Regions from separate parts of the Exiguobacterium sp. OS-77 genome, predicted to be linked through region 4. Evidence: riboswitches for the same ligand, from Rfam matches in the RefSeq annotation. Region 4 holds a riboswitch; each other region holds the start of a gene.
What was found. Region 4 has a riboswitch for thiamine pyrophosphate ahead of tenA (thiaminase II). Riboswitches for the same ligand answer to the same signal wherever they lie in the genome.
Positions count from the first base shown of each region.

Region 1: another riboswitch for thiamine pyrophosphate. It lies ahead of EXG77_RS07825 (ECF transporter S component); the one in region 4 lies ahead of tenA (thiaminase II).
Region 2: another riboswitch for thiamine pyrophosphate. It lies ahead of thiT (energy-coupled thiamine transporter ThiT); the one in region 4 lies ahead of tenA (thiaminase II).
Region 3: another riboswitch for thiamine pyrophosphate. It lies ahead of thiD (bifunctional hydroxymethylpyrimidine kinase/phosphomethylpyrimidine kinase); the one in region 4 lies ahead of tenA (thiaminase II).

Region 1 is NZ_DF239008.1:1,559,619-1,564,617, reverse strand. It holds gene EXG77_RS07840 (glycerol-3-phosphate acyltransferase) at 1-199, shown strand, start outside; gene EXG77_RS07835 (GNAT family N-acetyltransferase) at 212-1,762, shown strand; gene EXG77_RS07830 (50S ribosomal protein L25/general stress protein Ctc) at 2,055-2,732, shown strand; TPP riboswitch at 2,828-2,927, shown strand; gene EXG77_RS07825 (ECF transporter S component) at 3,028-3,600, shown strand; gene EXG77_RS07820 (ABC transporter ATP-binding protein) at 3,597-4,999, shown strand, end outside.
Region 2 is NZ_DF239008.1:1,172,024-1,177,022, reverse strand. It holds gene rpmB (50S ribosomal protein L28) at 270-458, shown strand; gene EXG77_RS05705 (amino acid permease) at 599-2,002, shown strand; gene EXG77_RS05700 (thiamine diphosphokinase) at 2,057-2,659, opposite strand; gene thiT (energy-coupled thiamine transporter ThiT) at 2,661-3,221, opposite strand; TPP riboswitch at 3,283-3,392, opposite strand; gene rpe (ribulose-phosphate 3-epimerase) at 3,415-4,071, opposite strand; gene rsgA (ribosome small subunit-dependent GTPase A) at 4,074-4,979, opposite strand.
Region 3 is NZ_DF239008.1:2,601,160-2,606,158, forward strand. It holds gene EXG77_RS13360 (hypothetical protein) at 50-493, opposite strand; gene thiE (thiamine phosphate synthase) at 505-1,143, opposite strand; gene thiM (hydroxyethylthiazole kinase) at 1,133-1,900, opposite strand; gene thiD (bifunctional hydroxymethylpyrimidine kinase/phosphomethylpyrimidine kinase) at 1,881-2,684, opposite strand; TPP riboswitch at 2,799-2,909, opposite strand; gene EXG77_RS13380 (murein hydrolase activator EnvC) at 2,973-4,250, opposite strand; gene EXG77_RS16640 (M23 family metallopeptidase) at 4,451-4,999, opposite strand, start outside.
Region 4 is NZ_DF239008.1:2,195,343-2,200,341, forward strand. It holds gene EXG77_RS11340 (glycoside hydrolase family 3 protein) at 1-1,621, shown strand, start outside; gene EXG77_RS11345 (hypothetical protein) at 1,652-1,948, opposite strand; gene tenA (thiaminase II) at 2,000-2,695, opposite strand; TPP riboswitch at 2,770-2,876, opposite strand; gene EXG77_RS11355 (DUF1002 domain-containing protein) at 3,070-3,951, shown strand; gene abc-f (ribosomal protection-like ABC-F family protein) at 4,231-4,999, shown strand, end outside.

The DNA.
Region 1 (4,999 bases), 640 kb from region 4:
TCTTGCCGGACTAGGCATACTCGGTCTGTCTTATCTCGTAACGAAAGATAGCGTCAAAGCGGGGCTGATTCCGGTTGTTCTGCTCCCGTTACTCCCTGTCTACTTTGACGCGGGACCCATCAATATCTTGTGTACCGTTGCCGTAAGTCTACTTGTCCTGTGGGCTCATGATGCACTTCACAAGCCAGTCATTACATAAGGAGGACGTCTCATGATTGATTTTTCCATTGCCACCGCTTCGGACGCGGAAGCAATCCATGAACTGAACTACCTCACCTTCACGGAAGAGATTCCGCAACATCAACCGAACACCGAACGGAAACGGATTGACCGGTTTCATGATCAAAATACTTATCTGATCGGCAAGGAAGACGATCGACTCGTCGCGATGATCGCCATTCGGAAGCATCGTCCTTTTTCGCTTGAGGAAAAGGGCGTGACGCTAGATGAGACACTGACGGACCCAGCGGAAATCCGTTTACTCAGCGTTCGTCCCGAATACCGCAATAGTCTTACGTTCATGCAATTGATGCGCTTTTTGATGGTCTACTTGGAGCGGGAAACGATTGATCATGTCTATATCAGTGGTACGACACGGGAAGCTAAACTATATGCGCGGTTCGGCTTCACACCAATCGCAGCAACGCTCGGTAGTGGCGATGCCCAGTTCGTACCGATGTTGTTGTCGCGCGCAACATACGAACGGTCCGTCATCGCGGACGTTTTACGTCCTCTGCATTTTCTAGCCGGTCCGGTCGAGGTTGCACCAACAGTCCGCCAAGCGGCGCAACAAGCACCGCGCCCACACCGGACGGCTTCGATGCGCCAGCTCGATCAAGATTTACGTGGTCGGATGTGTCAGTTGCTGGATTTGCCACATGTCTCGATGGCTGTTGGCAGTGGCACCCTCGCCAACGATATTGTCGCACAACAACTGAGTGGACATGGATTGATCCTAAACGGTGGCGAGTTCGGTCAACGCTTGATCGATCACGCGGCACGAGCAGGAAAGTCATTTGATATCCACCTGCTTCCGTCCGGTCACCCAATCGAATTAGAACAGCTCGCAAGCCAGCTGCATCAAACGGAGTACGACTGGATTTGGTTGACGCATTGTGAGACGTCTACGGGCGTTCTCTACGATCTCGATGCGGTAAAAGCGCTGTTAAATCAACGAACCGCACTCATCGTCGATGCGATCAGCGCCGTCGGGACCGGACGTTTCTCATACGCTGGCTGCAGATTCGTCACGACCGTCTCCGGAAAGGCAATTGGAGGTTTACCGGGTCTTGCGTTCATCGGTCATACAGACTGCATCCTACCTTCTCCACGTGTTCCACGTTATCTGGATCTCGGACTCTATGCGGAAGGCGTCGCCTTTTCCGGCTCATCGAACTTGTTGCTGGCTTGTCAGGCAGCGCTCGATGCCCTTGATCTCGATCAAGCCGCCATCAAGATGACTTATCTCGAACAGGTCGTTCGAGCGACTGGTTTTAACCTGCTTGCGACTCAAGAAGCACAAGCGCCGGGAATTCTGACGATCGTCCATCCGTCGGCAACCGCTTTAGGAGACGCTCTCCGGATCCAGGGCTATCATGTTCAATATGAAAGCGACTATCTCGTCCATAATCAATGGCTCCAAATCTCAACGATGGGACAGACGACGATGCGGCACATCGAACGTCTCATCCGAGTATTAGTCCGTGAAAACCAACGCATCACCATAAAAAATGAAAAAAATGAAAGACCTCTTAACCCTTGATTTCAAGCGGTTTGGAGGTCTTTCGACTTTAAAAAATAAAAAATAGAGGTTTAAGGATTTAAAACATAGGGGTATAAACTCACTAGCACCGCATCAAACCGGTGACTTACTCACACATGTTTCTCAATATCAGCGTAATGACCTGGGAGAGAAATGCAAAGTCACGAAAGCGTCAGATTCAAAGCGAGTCTGAAACCGATTGTCTTAGCATGTTTCATATTGTTCAGGACTTGTCCTGCTCCTACATTCATTACCTTTTGAGGGCTATACCAAATTCAAGGGGGAAATGAACATGTCAGTTAAATTAACAGCCGAAAAACGCGAGGTACGTCCACGCTCACTCCGTAAACAATTACGTCATGAAGGAAAAGCTCTTGGTGTCGTGTATGGTTACAAAGTGGAAAGTACACCAATCTCATTCGAAGAAAAAGAATTGCTTAAAATCGTTCGAGAAAACGGTGAGAACGTCTTGATTTCACTGAAACTCGACGGTAAAAATATTAACGTCTTGATCAACCGTCGTGATATGGATGTCTTCACACCAACTGTCGATCACGTTGAATTCATCGCCGTTAAAATGGATGAAGAGACAGAAGTCGAAGCAGACGTCGTACTCGTCGGCGAAGCAGCTGGCGCTAAAGTCGGTGGATTCCTGTCACAGACACTCTTTAAAGTAACAGTCGCAGCTACACCAGATAAATTACCAGAGAACGTCGAAGTCGACGTCACGAACCTCGAAATCGGCGATTCGATTTCTGTTGCTGATCTTCCAGAACAAAAAGATTTCCGTATCGTCACAGAAGGCGACATTCAAGTCGCAGCTGTCGTCGAATCAACGCTTGAACAAGAGCTTGAGGAAATCGAAGAAGCAGAAGCTGAGGCACAAGCGGAAGCTGGTGAAGACAACGAAGCGGAAGCTACGGAAGAGTCTTCAGAAGAAGCAAAAGAAGAGAACGAAGACAACAAATAAGTCGTTTGACGATACGCCCTTCGTGGCGTATCGTTTTTTTGTGTCTTGACAATAGACAGAAGATTGCCTAAAGTGAACAGCGTATCACCTATTACCATATCCACTAGGGGAGCCCATTTGGCTGAGACGATTCACTTCGGACCCTTCGAACCTGATCTAGTTCATACTAGCGTAGGAAAGTGGAGCGATCACATCCAATGACTCCTGCTGCGCGCAGTTTTTCTGAGGACCGCTCTCTTTTTTACGGAGGGCGGTCTTTTTTGGCGTCTCCCCCATTCTAAGGAGGACGTACCTAATGCAAAACTGGAAAATGAAAGAAATTATGGTCATGATGATGCTCGCCGTCGCTTGCGGGGTCATCTATCTTGGTTGGTCAACACTCTGGTTACCGATGTCTGCGATCTTCGGACCTGTCGGTGCCAACTGGATGTTTGGGATCTGGATCATCGCGAGCCCGCTCGTCGCAGCAATCATTCAAAAACCAGGTGCCGCTCTCATCGCGGAAATCGTCGCGGCAGCCGTCGAGCTGTTCACGGGTAGTCACTTTGGTTTATCGGCTCTACTGATCGGGGTATGCCAAGGGCTTGGTGCGGAAATCGTCTTTGCGATGACGCGTTATCGCCGTTATGACACATGGACATTGATGTTATCGGGTGTTGGAGCCGCGATTGGTAGCATTGTCTATAGTCTGATCGCGAACGGATTCGGTTACTACACGACGACGACGTTGCTTGCGACAACTGGCTTACAATTAATTAGTGGCGCATTACTGGGCGGCTTGCTTGCAGCGATTCTCGTCCGTCGCCTTGTTGCGACCGGTGTCTTGAACGGGTTTGCGGCAGGACGTGCGAAACGGGAAGTCGCATGATTACTGTCGACGATCTCAGCATCCGCTACCCCGGTCAGATGAAGTCGGTGCTCGATCATGTATCGCTGACGATCGAGCAAGGAACGACCCTTCTGCTCGGACGAAGCGGGAGTGGCAAGACGACACTGCTTCATGCCCTAGCCGGACTGACACCAGAGACGATTGAAGTCGAACAGACTGGAACCGTTACCCGGTCCGGTTCGGTCGGAGTGCTGTTCCAAAATCCAGAAGAACAGTTCTGCATGGAAACGATCGGACGGGAAATCGCTTTTAGCTTAGAAAACCGGTCGATTCCACGCGCAGAGATGGAGGAACGCATTGAACGCTTACTCGCACTCGTTGGTCTCCCTCTCCCCTTCTCGACACCAATCGCGAGTCTATCCGGGGGGATGAAACAACGCCTCGCGCTCGCCGCGGTCCTGGCACTTGAGCCGACGATCTTATTACTCGATGAACCAACAGCTCAGATTGACCCGATCGGGCAACACGAGCTGATGGCGTTGATCTTTCGGATTCAGAAAGAACATGATTTAACGATCGTCTTGATCGAACACCAACTCGATGTCTGTTTACCTTACATCGACAAAATCGTCTTACTTGAGGACGGATCGGTGACTGCAACGGCGCATCCGCAGGATTTGTTCCCGCAGGCGTATACGGATCTTCAATCGAAAGGGATCGCTGTTCCCTCTTTGTATCCGTACACGTTAGAGACGTTACCCATAGATGGACCACAAGCAGCGCGACTTCATGTGCTTCCTCCAGTCGCTACTGCAGGCATTCCCTTGTTACACGTCGCTGCATTATCGACGAAAGCACCTTACCCGCTGACCGATGCGACATTTTCCCTGAAGACGGGAGAATGGGTGATGCTGCTCGGGGCAAACGGCTCCGGGAAAAGTACGTTGCTTGCAACACTCGGTCGGTTGCTCTCGCATCGTGGAACATATCGGTTCCAGGAACGTCCGGCTCAGCGTTACTCCCGGCGACGCTTTTATGAGCACGTTGGTTATGTCTTTCAACAACCGGATCTGCAGTTTCTCAAACTGACAGTCGAAGCGGAAATCGACTGGAGTCACCGGGCAGCGACGAGTGATGAGCGCACAGCGTTGCTCGAACGACTGGAACTCGCATCTGTCAAACAGCAGTCACCGCTTGCGCTTAGTACGGGGCAACAACGACGGCTCAGCGTCGCGACGATGCTCGGGCAGACGAAGGATTTATTGTTGCTCGATGAACCGACGTTCGGACAGGATGGATTGACGACACGGCGGCTCATGGAACAGTTGTTGACGGAACAACAAAACGGAACGACGCTCGTCATGGCAACACACGATATGGAACTCGTTGCCCGATACGCGGATCGTGTCCTCGTCATGGAGCAAGGCCGGATTGCCTT
Region 2 (4,999 bases), 1.0 Mb from region 4:
TTGAATATTGTATTCTTCTCATAATTCTACTATAAGGACCTACTATTGAAAAGTCGCCGTACTGACTATACAATGAATAAGTGAAAAATAGTAGCGGTCAAATGAACTTTTACCATCATCCTCATCCATTATTTTAAATTTCGAGGTTGTCTGTCAAGTTTTTTTCTTGTCAGCTACTTTTTTTATGTTGCAACCGCCCTGACACCATGCTAAGATAGCAAAGTGTCTATTAGGACGAACGCAAAACAACATAAAAGGAGGCGGAACGCATGGCACGTAAATGCTACGTTACTGGGAAATCGCCAAAGTCGGGTAACAACCGTTCACACGCATTGAACAAAACAAAACGTACTTGGGGAGTCAACGTACAAAAAGTACGTATCCTCGTCGACGGTAAGCCGAAAAAGGTTTGGGTTTCAGCTCGAGCTCTTAAATCAGGTAAAGTCGAACGCGTATAAGGCGCAACCACCGGATGGGAATCTTCCCTTCCGGTTTTTTTATGCCCTCATTTATTTTTCTCATAAACTAATTGTCGCTTTTATTGAAAACGCTTACAATAGGAACGTACTTTATTTTGTCAGAATTGGGGGAAGTCATCATGCAACTCAAACGAGAGATGACGAGTCGACATCTGTTCATGATTTCACTTGGCGGAATCATCGGAACAGGCTTATTTTTAGGGTCAGGATTAACGATTTCACAAGCAGGACCTCTCGGGGCGGTCCTCAGTTACATCGTGGGTGGGACCATCATGTATCTGACAATGTTATGTCTAGGGGAATTAGCGGTCTATCTGCCGGTCTCGGGGTCATTTCAGACCTATACGACCCGCTTCATCGGACCAGGGATCGGCTTTGCCGTCGGTTGGATTTATTGGCTCGGCTGGGCCGTGACGGTGGCACTCGAAATCACAGCTGCCGGCAGTTTAATGGACCGCTGGTTTCCGAATGTACCCGTCGTCGTCTGGTGTACCGCCTTTACGGTCTTGCTGTTCGGTCTGAATGCCGTCTCCGCCAAAGCATTCGGTGAAGCTGAATTCTGGTTCTCGAGTTTGAAGGTCCTCGCGATCCTATTCTTCATCATTTTAGGTGGCGCTGCTTGGTTCGGCTGGTTACCGATGGAAGCAGATCGCCCAACATCGTTATTCGCTAACTTTACGGCAAGCGGTTGGTTTCCAAACGGGATTCTTGGTGTCTTGACGACGATGATCGCCGTCAACTTCGCCTTCCAAGGAACGGAATTGATCGGTGTTGCGGCTGGGGAGTCCGACACGCCAGAAAAATCGATTCCAAAAGCGATCCGCAATACAGTCTGGCGGACGTTCATCTTCTTCGTCTTATCGATTACGATCGTTGGTGCATTAATTCCGTATGAGACGGCTGGCGGAGTCAGCAGTCCGTTCATCATGGTCTTTGATGCGATCGGCATTCCGTACGCTGCTGATTTGATGAATATCGTCGTCTTGACGGCACTATTATCCGTCGGAAACTCCGGATTATATGCGGCGACTCGGATGTTATGGGCAATGGCGCAAGAAGGGATGATTTCAAAGAAATTATCTTACGTCAATGCACGTGGTGTGCCAATGCGTGCTTTACTCTTTACGATGATGTTCGCGATGTTATCGCTTCTGACCGCATTTTTCGCAGAAGATACCGTCTTCATTTGGCTCTTGTCCTTAGCCGGACTCGGGGCTCAAGTCGGCTGGATTTCGATCTCTGCTTCTCAGCTTGCATTTCGTCGTCAGTTCGTCCGAAACGGACACGATGTATCCGAACTGAAATTCAAGACACCACTCTATCCGGTGTTACCACTGATTTCGTTGACACTTAACGTCGTCGTCCTCGTCAGTCTTGCGTTTCAAGCGGATCAACGAATCGCTCTATACATTGGTGTTCCTTTCTTCCTTGTCATGTGGGGAAGTTATCATCTCTTCGTCAAAGGAAAACATCTATCCGCTCAAAGCGACATCCGTGTCGCCCCTTCTCAACTCGAAGAATAATTTCACACAAAAAGAGGTCGCGGAGTCATCCACGGCCTCTTTCCTATGATTGCGCTATTCCTTAAGCGTCCGCATCATCAATAGTTCTCCTTGATGGAGCTCTACCTTCGCTTCTGACGCACACCATTCATTACTGACGGTCAAGGAACCTCCGACCGGTACTGGATGTGCATCAAGTGGATATTTGACTCCGGATAAGCTTAAAGTCGATGGTACGAGTGGAATGAACGAAAGATAATAATAGCTCCCTGCTTCGACTGCATACGTTCCCTCAGCCAAGTATCGTACCTCTTCTCGTTTCGTCACGAGTCGTGCCTCTGGGTATCGCTTCAATAAATATACATTTTGGACGGTCATGTCGAGCCGCCCACCTGTCGCCCCGATAATGAAGGTATCCTCAAACTGTTTCTTCTCTGAGACTGTACGAAGTGCCAGTTCGAGATCCGTTTCATCTTTCTCGGCCGGATGAACGATTGCCCCTTCTGGTACATAACCAAGCGAATCAAAATCACCAATCGTCAGGTCGCATGTCAGCCCAAACGATTCAATCGTCTGAACACCACCGTCAACACCGACGATAAAATCACCTGGCTGACAAAACGTCCGTAAATCCGGCGCTTCTTCTCGCGGACCGGCACAGACGAGAATCGCCCGCATCTCAGACGCCTCGTGCCGAATAACGTAGTAAGCGTGGCGCAGTCGTGAATAAAAGACCCGCAACGACACCACAAAGAACGTAAGACGGTACCATGTATGTCGCGTTATAAATCAATGAATACGGTACGACTGGACCTTCGGCATACTCGGCAAAAAAGACGATTCCACTGATGACATGACAGATATAACGGAGTCCTGCGCCTAATAACGTCGCCAGGAGAACGAACGCCATCAAGCTTTTCTTTTGTCCATTGCGCGCGGCTAGTCTGACTTGACGCGCGAACAGACCACTTAATCCGACGACACCATACGCAATCGTATAGTCAAGCATCGGTTGAACGATCGTCAAGACTTGTGGAGCGAACATCAATTGAATCGTACCGACAAGCGCTCCCGTAACGACCCCTCCAACGACACCGTGGCGAAATGCCATGACGAAGATCGGTAACATCGCTAAGCTGATTGAGCCTCCTTGTGGCATTTTGAATGGAATCAGTAAATCAAAGACGACTCCGAGACTGGCAAAGATGGCAATTTCCATCATCATTTGTAACCGTTTCATGTTATTATTCCTCCTTCATTGTACGAGAGGACGCAAAAAGGCAGTACGACGAACGCCGTACTGCCTGCGTGCGCCACATCCCTACGTCCGTTTGAACGGAACAGGTTCGAAGGGTTAAAGTCTAAAAGACTCCTCTCAGCCGCTTTTCAAGCGACACCCCTTGCGGTCATCATATTTCGTTTTCTCGTTCTTATTATACGGCAGCCCCTTGACGAATGCTAGTGATCGCTTCCGCATAATCTGGTGCATTGTAGATTGCTGATCCTGCGACGAGAACGTTCGCACCGTTATCGATGCAAAGCTTTGCCGTTTCCGGATTGACGCCACCGTCAATCTCGATTTCAAATGTCAGACCACGATCTGCTTTCATTTGCGCAAGTGCTGCGAGTTTCGGCATGACACGCTCGATGAAGGCTTGTCCACCGAAGCCCGGATTGACCGTCATCAATAAAACCATATCGACATCCTCAAGGACGTGTTCAATCGTTGATAATGGCGTATGGGGATTCAAGACGACTCCTGCCTTTGCGCCCGCTGCTTTGATTTGTTGCAAGACACGATGGACATGATTCGTCGCTTCGACGTGGAACGTCACGATGTCAGCCCCTGCCTTGACGAAATCTTCAACGAAACGTTCTGGCTGGTCAATCATCAAATGGACATCGAGAATCATATCCGTCTTTTGACGTAAGCTGCTAAGCACAGGTAATCCAAATGAGATGTTCGGTACGAACTGACCGTCCATGACATCAAAATGGATATAGTCCGCGCCTGCTGCTTCGACTGCTTTGACATCACGCTCAAGATTCGCAAAATCTGCTGATAAGATCGATGGTGCAATTTTAATCATCTTCAATACCTCCGGGCTCGATTCTTGATTTCGTCTATAAACATACCATAGTTCTCATAACGAGAGGACATGATTTCTTGGGCTTCGACGGCTTCCTTGACGGCACAACCGGGTTCATTCAAATGCAAGCAACCTCGGTATTTACAATCATCTTGTACAGCGACGAATTCAGGAAAACTCCACCGTACATCCTCGATTTCCATATCATACGGAAAATCGAGGTTCGAGAAACCTGGCGTATCGGCAATCAATCCTTCGGCAAGCGGCATTAATGTGACGTGGCGCGTCGTATGACGTCCGCGTCCGAGTGATTTCGAGATCGCACTTGTTTCTAAATCAAGAGAGGGCTCCAGTGCATTGAGCAATGAACTTTTCCCGACACCGGATTGTCCGGCGAGAACGCTCGTTTTTCCAGCAAGTAACGGACGGACTTGCTCAACACCCGTCAACGTCTCACTTGATGTCTCGATGACCGTATACCCAATCTTCCGGTAAGCGGCAATCGCCTCTCGGACAGCCGGTCCTTTGACTTCGTCAAGTAAATCCATCTTCGTTAACAGGATGACGGGTTGGATTTCCTTCGCTTCGATCAAGACGAGAAATCGGTCGAGTAGATGCGCTGAAAAATCAGGTTCTGCCGCCGAGACGACAAGCAACGCTTGATCGATATTCGCGACAGGCGGGCGTACTAAAAAGTTGTCCCGCTCCTTCACTTCGAGAATGTACCCGGTCTCACTTTCGATATGAAGCACGACTTCATCTCCGACGACTGGACTGATGCCGCGTTTTCGGAAATTTCCTCTTGCTCGTGAACGAACTTCTCCTTCTGGTGTCATGACATCATAAAAGCCGCCCTGCAGGCGTATGATCGTTCCTTCTCGATTCTCTTCGATGCGTTGTTCCGTCATCCTATGCACTCCTTTTTTAT
Region 3 (4,999 bases), 410 kb from region 4:
ACCTCGTTTTTACCTATATTGCACCATGGGAAAACAGAACATTGCAAGTTTAGCGCATGCGCCTACGAATGAGCCAAAATACAAACCATCCTCCAACATAATCTCCGATATCCCAGACGATTCGATTTTGATCGACAGCGCGTACGCCGATATCAATGATTTTCGTACTCTCTAATCGGTTCGAATAGCGCTGTCGTAGCCGAGTCGGAATCGGTAGACGAAGAAGTACCCGGTAATAGATGTCTAAATGAGTATGTCCCCAAATTTCCGTCGCAATCGAGCTCGTTTTAATATACAACGGACGTTTGTAGCGTCTTTCATACTTTTCTTTCAATAAAAGGGCCATCTCATAAGATATACGATTAGGACGCGGAAATAAGACTTTTCCTAGATGGTAGATCCCCTGATTATCGACTCGAATGATTTGTGGTTCTAACCGATATCGAATCCAATAGCCGCGAAAACGGATCGTCTGCCATTTCAATACAATCACCTCTGAACGGATTATACCCTGTTCTGAAGTGATTGATGCCATTCTCGCACAGCATCTGTCATTTGCTGCGCAGCGAGTTGCCGATCTTCTTTAGCGAAAATTTCTGAAATGACGGCGTACCCTTCTAGCGGGATGGGAAGGGTGGAGACATTTGTTGCTGTGATTCCACCAATACCGATTAGAGGTAATCGTACGGCTTCCCGAATCGCCTGAAGCATCGTATGCGACATGGAATCAGCGTCCGCTTTGGATGACGTCGCAAATAGAGATCCCACGCCTAAATAAGAGGCTCCGTCTCGTTCTGCTTCAATCGCTTGTGCAACAGTGGCTACCGACACACCAATTACAGCATCTGGTAAAAGGCGACGTGCTGCGGTTAAAGGAATGTCTTCTTGTCCGATATGCAAACCAGCTCCGACGAGTAACGCGATATCGATCCGGTCATTGATGATCAAAGGAATGTCGTGTCGATCCGTCAGTCTCTTCAACCGAACTGCCTGATCGTAGAATTCCTTTCCTTGTGCGGTTTTTTCTCGTAGTTGCACGATCGTCGCACCACCTAAAACAGCTTCCTCAACGACCGTCTCGATCGCGACGCCAGGATGGTACCGACGATCCGTCACTGCATAGATGGAGTAATCAATTGACACGTTCTGTCACCTCCACCAGTTCTTGCTCCGTCATGAGGCTGATCGCATTGAACAATTCTCGTTTAAAATCACCAAGACCTTGCGCAGAGACTGCTTGTTCTCCTGCTTTTCCCATGACGAATGTTCCGTGAACAGCCGCCTCAAACGCCGTATATCCTGCGCCGAGGAAGCTCGCAATCAAGGAAGCCGTCATACAGCCCGTACCCGTGATGTCTCCTAGACGAGGTGTTCCTACATGTAATTCCATTTCGCGCGTTCCATCCGTGATATAGTCGTTCGGACCTGTCACGACGAGGACAGATTTGTGTTTGCGAGCGAATGCACGAATACTTTCTCGATCCATCATTGCATCTCCCGCAGCATCGACTCCCTTAGTTCGTCCGTCTTCCCCAAGTAACGTCTTGATTTCAGAAGTATTTCCTTTGATGACCGTACACCCGAGATCAATGAGTTCTTTAGAAAAGGCAGTACGTAATGTCGTTGACCCTGCTCCAACTGGATCAAGAACGATCGGGACATTCAAACGTCCCGCTTCACGGGCTGCAAGTCGTTGAGCTGCTTGCATGTCTGCATCGATCGTACCAATGTTTAAGACAAGGGCTTGCGCGAGTCTAACCATCTCTTCTACTTCGCGAATGTCTTCCGCCATGACGGGTGATGCTCCAACAGCGAGTGTGACGTTTGCGCAGTCGTTGATCGTTACCGTGTTCGTCAGATGGTGAATGAGTGGTTTGTGTTCAAGAATGGTCGTAAACATGTGTATCCCTCCAAAGTGAATGAAAATGATGTGTCGGTCCAATACCTTGTCCGAGAGCAAATCCATGACGAATCGCCTCCGTGACATAGCTCTTTGCTTGTCTTACACTATCTGTAAAATCTTCTCCAAGCGCCATCCGCGCCGCAATCGCCGCAGATAAGGTACAACCAGTTCCATGAGTATGTTGATTGTCTAACCGTTCCGATGTGAAGCGGTGTTCTACTTCCCCATCAAACAACAAATCCGTCGCAGCTCCTGAGAGATGTCCACCTTTTAGTAATACTGCCCCTGTCTGTGTAGCTAATTGATGCATCGCCAGTCGCATTTCATCTAGATTGGTGACCGATCGTCCTGTTAAACGCTCCGCTTCCGGTAAATTTGGTGTGACGAGTGTCGCAAGCGGTAAAAGCTCCGAAATCAATGCTTGTTCAGCCTCCGTCCGTAATAAGGCATGTCCCCCTTTAGCGACCATGACGGGATCTAATATGATCGGAACTGTCTGTTTGCGGAGATGTGTAGCAATGAGACGAATCGTCTGCGCATTCGAGACCATTCCGATTTTGATCGCATCGACACGAATGTCTGAAAAAATCGACGTTAACTGGGCATCTACGATTTCTGGAGATAACTCTTCCACCGCTTGAACACCCAACGTATTTTGCGCCGTGACAGCTGTCAGGACGCTCATTCCATAAACGCCTAAAGCTGAAAATGTTTTTAAATCTGCTTGAATCCCAGCTCCACCACCGGAGTCGGATCCCGCAATCGTCAGTACATGTTTCATATTCTTTTCACCTTCCCATCGAGCAATATAAGGGAGTCGTGACCGACAAAAAAGCGTCGACCGCTGTAAAAAAGCAGTCGACGCTATACGAAAGCGTTATACACGCATTCCGGTATCCGTTCGGCTCAACTTTCCTACGCTGGTATTATCCAGTTCAGGTAATAGGGTCGAAAACAGATTGGTTTTCCTCTCAGCCGGATTCCTCCAGCTCCCCTAGTTGCTCAAGTATTCGTTTCGCCTTAACTGTAGCATAGGAAAGAAAAAAAAACGAGCCGAAGCCCGTTTTGATTACAGATATGCCAATGGATTGACTGCATTTAAAGGAGAAGAAGCACTGTATTGATAGCCTCCGACATGTAGTTCGAAATGTAAGTGTGGTCCTGTTGAATTCCCTGTACTACCAAGTGTTCCGACTTGCTGACCTTGAGAGACCGTTTGTCCTGCATGAACAGATAATGAGCTCATATGAGCGTAAACCGTCGTATAGACTTTTCCATCCAAGAAATGTGAAATCATGACGTGGTTTCCGTAAGGTCCACCACCTGATGCTGTAATGACGGTTCCGGCTGCTGCTGCGACGATCGGAGATCCGACGGGACCTTTGAAATCGACGCCATTATGGAATGTATAACCGTTTGCTCCACTAGCTGGTCCGAATCCTTGTGATACCCCACCAGAAGATGGTCGGACAAATTTCCCACCACCTGAAGCGATTGGTGTTGTATCTGAACTTGTTGATTCTGTATTCTTATTGGCTTGTTTTGCTGCTTGAGCACTTGCTTTAGCCGCTTTTTCAGCTGCCGCTTTCTCTGCTGCTGCTTTTTCAGCCGCTGCTTTAGCCGCTGCCTTCGCTGCCGCAATCGCACGTTCTTGCGCTTCGAGAGTCGCTTGCAGTTCTTTTGCGTCTAACAGTTCTGTCGTAAACTTCGTCTTCCCTTTTCGTAATTTTTTGAGTGTAGCACTACGCTCTTTCATTTGAACTTTTAACGCTTTTTTTTGTTCAAGCAATACTTTCTTTTCTTGCATTTGCTCCGCTTTTTTCTCAACAAGTGCTTGTTTTGCTTCTGCTAATTTTTGTTGTGTCGCGATGTAATCTGAAATCATTTTATCATCTTGTTCAGCAATCTTTTTACCCGCCATGACACGGCTGAATAAATCACCTAAATCCTTTGATCCAAAAATGACTTCTTCCCACTTAATCGAGTTTCCATCGTTTTCTTGGAAAACACGTAAACGATCACCGAGTAGTTCTTCCTGCTTCTGTAGCATCTCCTCGTAACGAACGATGTCTGCCTTTAACTCATCGATTCGATTGCTTAACTGTTTAATTTGTTTATTTTTTTCGGAAACTTGGAAAATCTTTTCGTTAATCGCTGCGTCGATTCGATTGATTTGACGTTGTTCTTTTGAAATTTTAGCTTCTTGCTTTTTAATCTCTTTTTCTAATTTACGTTGTTCAGCGGCATTTTCAGCCTTTTTTTCTTTAATCGTTGCTGCCGCGATCGGTTGTGTACCTGTTGTAAGTAATGCCCCTAAAACAATGGTAGAAATTAGTTTTTTTAGCATATATCGTTTTCCTCACTTATGTATTTTCATTTTTTATTATAGTATTCAAGTTTCTCTCATATCTGAAATAGATTATAGCACCCTAATCGTTTCAAAAAAATTTCATTTACATTTCAAGTGAAAACGTTTTTTTGTAATATATATATTTCTTATCAAATATAAAAAAAAGAATCGTTGCATATGCAACGATTCTTAACTGTTTAAAACATAGTCATTGGATTTACTGAGTTAGCTGGACCTGTTGCACTGTAGCTGTATCCACCAACGTGAATTTCGAAGTGCAAGTGTGGACCTGTTGAGTTTCCTGTGCTACCACGTGTACCGATTTGTTGACCTTGGCTGACGCGTTGACCTGCACTAGCGTTCAATGAACTCATATGTGCATAGACTGTCGTATATGTCTTCCCGTTCAATTGGTGAGCAATCATGATGTGATTTCCGTAAGGTCCGCCACCTGATGCTGTAATGACTGTACCAGTTGCAGCTGCCACGATTGGCGTGCCAACTGGACCACCGAAATCAATCCCGTTATGGAACGTATAACCGTTTTCTCCGCCTGCAGAACCATACCCTTGTGTCACAGCACCAGCAGTTGGATGAATGAAGAGTCCGCCTGATGATGGTGACGGTTTAGGTGTCGCAGGAGCTGACGGTGCTGGCGCAGTTGGTGCTGGTGTAGATGGTTTTGGTGCCGATTGTTTAGTCGAACCAGAAGGTTTTGCTGACTGCGCTGCCTTCTCTTGTGCTGC
Region 4 (4,999 bases):
CGTTCATGATCTGCAAGAAGTCGTCAAACAAGACGCTAGCAACGATATTCCGCTCTTCGTCACGATCGACCAAGAAGGTGGAATCGTTACTCGGCTCGGAACAGGGACGAACTTACCTGGCAACATGGCGTTAGGTGCGACCCGCAGTAGCACATATGCCAATGATGCCGGTCATATCATCGGTTCGGAACTGCGTGCGCTCGGCATCAATGTCAACTTTGGTCCGGTTCTCGACGTCAACAGCAATCCTGGAAATCCTGTCATTGGTGTCCGCTCGTTCTCGAGTGATCCGGCGCTCGTCGGCACACTCGGTTCCGCTCTAATGAAGGGAATTCAGTCTGAAGGTGTCGCGGCGACCGCCAAACACTTCCCGGGTCACGGCGATACGGCGACCGATTCCCACTATGGATTACCGGTCGTTGACCGGTCCCTGCAGGAGCTAGAACAAGTCGAGCTCGTACCGTTCAAGCGAGCTATTGCTGAAGACATCGATATGATCATGACAGGACACATCGGGATGCCGCAAATCGAACCTGAAGTTGTCACGTCGACAAATGTTACCTTCCCTTTACCTGCGACGTTATCGGATGATGTCATCACGGGCGTACTGCGCGAAAAACTTGGTTACGATGGCATCGTCATCACAGACGCGTTGAACATGCAGGCGATCGCCGACAACTTCACGGAATCAGAAGCCGTCTTAAAGACGTTTGACGCCGGTGTCGATATCGCGCTCATGCCGACGATCCTTCGTTCCGAGCAGGATGTCACAAAACTCGACCGGATTTTCAAGGATGTGATCGCAGCAGTCAAAGATGGTCGCCTCTCAGAGGAACGGATCGATCAATCGGTTGAGCGGATTCTGACACTGAAAGCAGAACGCGGAATTTGGAACGGTACGACTGACACGACATCCCTAGCTGAAAAAATCGCGCAATCGAACCAAATCGTCGGTAGTCCCGAGCATAAAGCAAAAGAACGTGCGATGACGGAAGCCGCGGTCACACTCGTGAAAAATGATCAGCGGACCTTACCATTCAAACCGAAAAAGAATGCCAACGTTCTTGTGATCGCTCCTGCGGCGGATCAAACGGACAGCATGAAAAAAACGATCGCTTCCCTACCGAAGAATCGGAACTGGCACGTGACGACAGCGAATTACTCGGCTACTACGCTACCGCTCGACCAAAACCCGACATTACGGGCGCAACTCGATGCAGCAGATTACATCATCGTCGGTTCCAACGTCAACACGAGTGCTAAACTACTACCTACTGCACCAGAACAAGCGATTCCGGCTTCGATCTTCCGCTATGCGAAACAAACGGATACACCATCCGTCCTGCTCAGTCTCCGTAACCCATACGATGTCGCCGTACAACCGGACGCACCGGCACACGTCCTCGTCTATGGCTTCAAAGGCGATCCAAACGGTCCAGACTCCGAAGCAGGCAATCTAAAATCAGCGGGACCGAACCTGCCTGCAGGTATCAGAGCGATCTTCGGAACGTTCAAACCGCAAGGCACTTTACCGGTTGATGTGCCGGTCTTTAAGAACGGTGTCTTTACCGATCAACTGCATCTCGAATTCGGTGACGGCTTTAAAAACTGGAAAAAATGATGACGTGATACACCAAAAGACCGAAGCTCCTTAAAGGATGCCTCGGTCTTTTAATGATTGATACGGATATTCAGCTTCTTCTTTCGCACGATGGTAGACGCGGTATAACCAATAAGTCAGCAGTGCATAGACGACGATGACAAGAACAGCAGAAATATAGCTTCCCATGCTATACGCTACCTTGAAGTTTCGAGTCGATGCGGATATACCGGATAATACGATCAACGTTGGGATGATAAGTCCTACAAATCTTACTTTGACTTTACCAAGCATTCGTTGCATAGCATATGCCGCGAGGATCACAAGTGCGATCACGATGATTTCCATTCCAATCCCTACTCTCACTAAATGGTATTCCTAATTCTACCATCTAGTGATTCAAGAAGATACCGCTCGTGCTGGAATCGTTTCGTAAACTGATGCAAATGTCTCTTCCGTCCACCCCATGTGCCAGAAGAGTAACTCATAGTAACAACTCGTCACGAAATGACGTTTCATCCGCTCGCGTTCCGTCGGGCTCGCTTGCTCCGCCAGCGCATCAAGCCGTGCAATCTGTTCAAAGACGACCTTTTCAAACCATTCCGAGCTATACGTGTCGATCCATTGCTGATAGATTTTTTCTTCCGGTGTACACGTTAGTAATTGTTGCCCGACTTCATAATACAACCAGTAACATGGCAAGATGGCAGCAATCGTCTCACCGAGCGTTCCTTCACTCGCATGATGCATGTGCGAGACATACGCATATGCTGTCGGTGCCGGTTCAAATGCTTCAAGATCTGCTGCCGTAATACCGAGCGGCTCAAAAAATGATTGATGTAAGCTCAACTCTGCCTCGTAAGTCGAAGTAGCATGCTCGGCAAGTGTCGCAATCGTCGCGAAGTCGTCTGCTTTTGACGCTGCCTTCGCTTGAATCTTCGCAAAGTGTTTTAAGTAATAGGCATCCTGCATGACGTAATGCCGAAATTTCGAGAGCGGTAACGTCCCCTCCCCGATTCCTTGTACGAATGGGTGCGTAAAACTACTATCCCAATACGCTTGTGCCGCTTGTTTGATTTCTTGTGTGAATGTCATGATCTCATCCTCCTCGTTTAGTTATGAAACGAAAAAACACCACCCCGAAACACACGGGCATGGCGCAAGAAGAACAAGACTTGACGCCACTTCCCTCCGTAAGTACGAACTTAATCAGGTTCAAAGGGTCCGAACGTCTTCGTTCGTCTCAGTCGGTCTACCGACTCCCCTAGTGGTCATTATTCGATTCAAATTCACTATAGCATGCTGAAAACGGAAGTCAAGTTGTCTCCTTTTCGCTATACTATGGAGTGTCAGAAGACGGATATCGTCTCCATCTGCAGACCGATTCCGAACAGACATCGTTCCCGTACACTAAATTTAGTACCTGATACTATAATTCATTCTGTTACTTACAATTGGAGGATTTCATTATGCATACACCAACAAAAATCATGGCATCAGCCGTTATCGCTTCTGCTTTATTACTCCCAACAGCCGCATCCGCCGAACAAGTCGTCGATAAGACGATCGTCACACTCGGGGAGTCGCTCGGCGCAAAAGATAAAGCATGGGTGCTTTCACGTCTCAATGCACCGGAAGGGATTACACCGATCATCGCAACTTCTGCTGACGAGGAAAAATATCTCGGGAAAAACATCCCACAGTCGCAAAAAGGCGGCAACATGTATTCGTCGGCTAAAATCGAACTGACGGAAAAAGGAGATGGACTCTCCGTCTCGACGGAAAACATCACATGGGTGACGAAGGATATGTATCTCAACGCTCTCGTCACAGCGGGTGTCAAAGATGCCGACATCACGATTACTTCCCCTTACAAGGTGACCGGGACATCCGCCTTGACAGGAATCATGAAGGCGTACGATCAAACTTCCGCTGAAACCGGGATTAAGTTAAGTGACGAACGCAAGGATCTAGCACAGCAAGAATTATCAGTCACATCAGACGTCGGGAAAACCGTTGGAACGGATAAGGTGGCTGACTTGATGAATGAGATCAAGGCTGAGATCGCCAATCAAAAACCGGAAACCAAAGTCGAAATCGAAAACCTGATCGTCCAAGTCATTCAAAACAACAATATCCAATTGTCTGACGCACAAATGGACCGGCTGACGAATCTGTTCAATCAAATGGAGCAAGCGAACATCAACTGGGGACAAATCGAGAGTGGATTGAAAAATGCGGGACAAGACATCCACGCGTTCGCAACTTCAGAAGAAACGAAAGGATTTTTCGCTAAATTATTTGATGGACTCAGTGACTTCTTCAGTTCAATCGCGGGTGTGTTCAAATAATTCAGACTTCCGTAACTGACAAAAAAATAGTAAACTAGATGTATCTGAAACGAAAGGTGGTGTGAAAAGATGGACTTTGCCGCGTGCAAACACTGGTTGATGGAACAATTGTATCTGTTGCGCGCGATTTTTCATGAAATGGCGTTCTAAGGCACCCGTCTGTCCTTTTTTAAGAACTTCATGAATGAAAAATACTGCAAAGCGCATCTTTCACACGTTAGGGAGAGTGCTATTTGCGCTCTCCTTTTTTGATGCGCGCGAAAGGATCAATTGAATATGATGATTTGCGACATTCAACACCTGACAAAACAATTCGGAGGCGAGACGATCTTAGCGGATGTTTCCCTCTTCTTAAACGAACACGACCGTGTCGGTCTGATTGGACGAAACGGGAGTGGTAAGACGACATTACTCCGCTTGCTTGCTCGCCTCGAGCAACCGGACGGTGGTGTCATCTATCAAAAGAACGGTTTGACGATCGGCTACTTGGAACAACTTCCTGTATATAGTGAAACGATGACCGGACTCGACGTCCTTTGGACAGCGTTTGCAGAGACTCTTGCGATCCGTTCCCGGATGCAACAGTTGGAGCAAATGATGGCGACAGCACCAGATGATCTCGATGCACTACTCGTACGGTATGCGGAAGCGACGAATGCATTCGAGCAAAAGGACGGCTATCTGCTCGACTCGAAGATCGAACGCATGGTGAACGGATTACATCTCCGTCCGTTACTCACTCGTCCTTTCCACCAGTTGAGCGGTGGTGAACAGACGAAGATTTGTCTCGGTCGCATGTTACTCATGGAACCAAATCTGCTTATTCTTGACGAACCGACAAACCATCTCGATTTAGCTGCCGTGGAATGGCTGGAGCAGTTCTTACGGGACTACACAGGAACCATCCTGCTCGTCTCTCACGACCGGGTCTTCTTAGACGCCGTCGTCACTTCGATCGTTGAACTCGAAGACGGTGAACTGACAGCCTATATAGGGAACTACAGCGCGTTCGTCGTCGAGAGAGAACGCCGTCTGCTCGAGCAGTTCC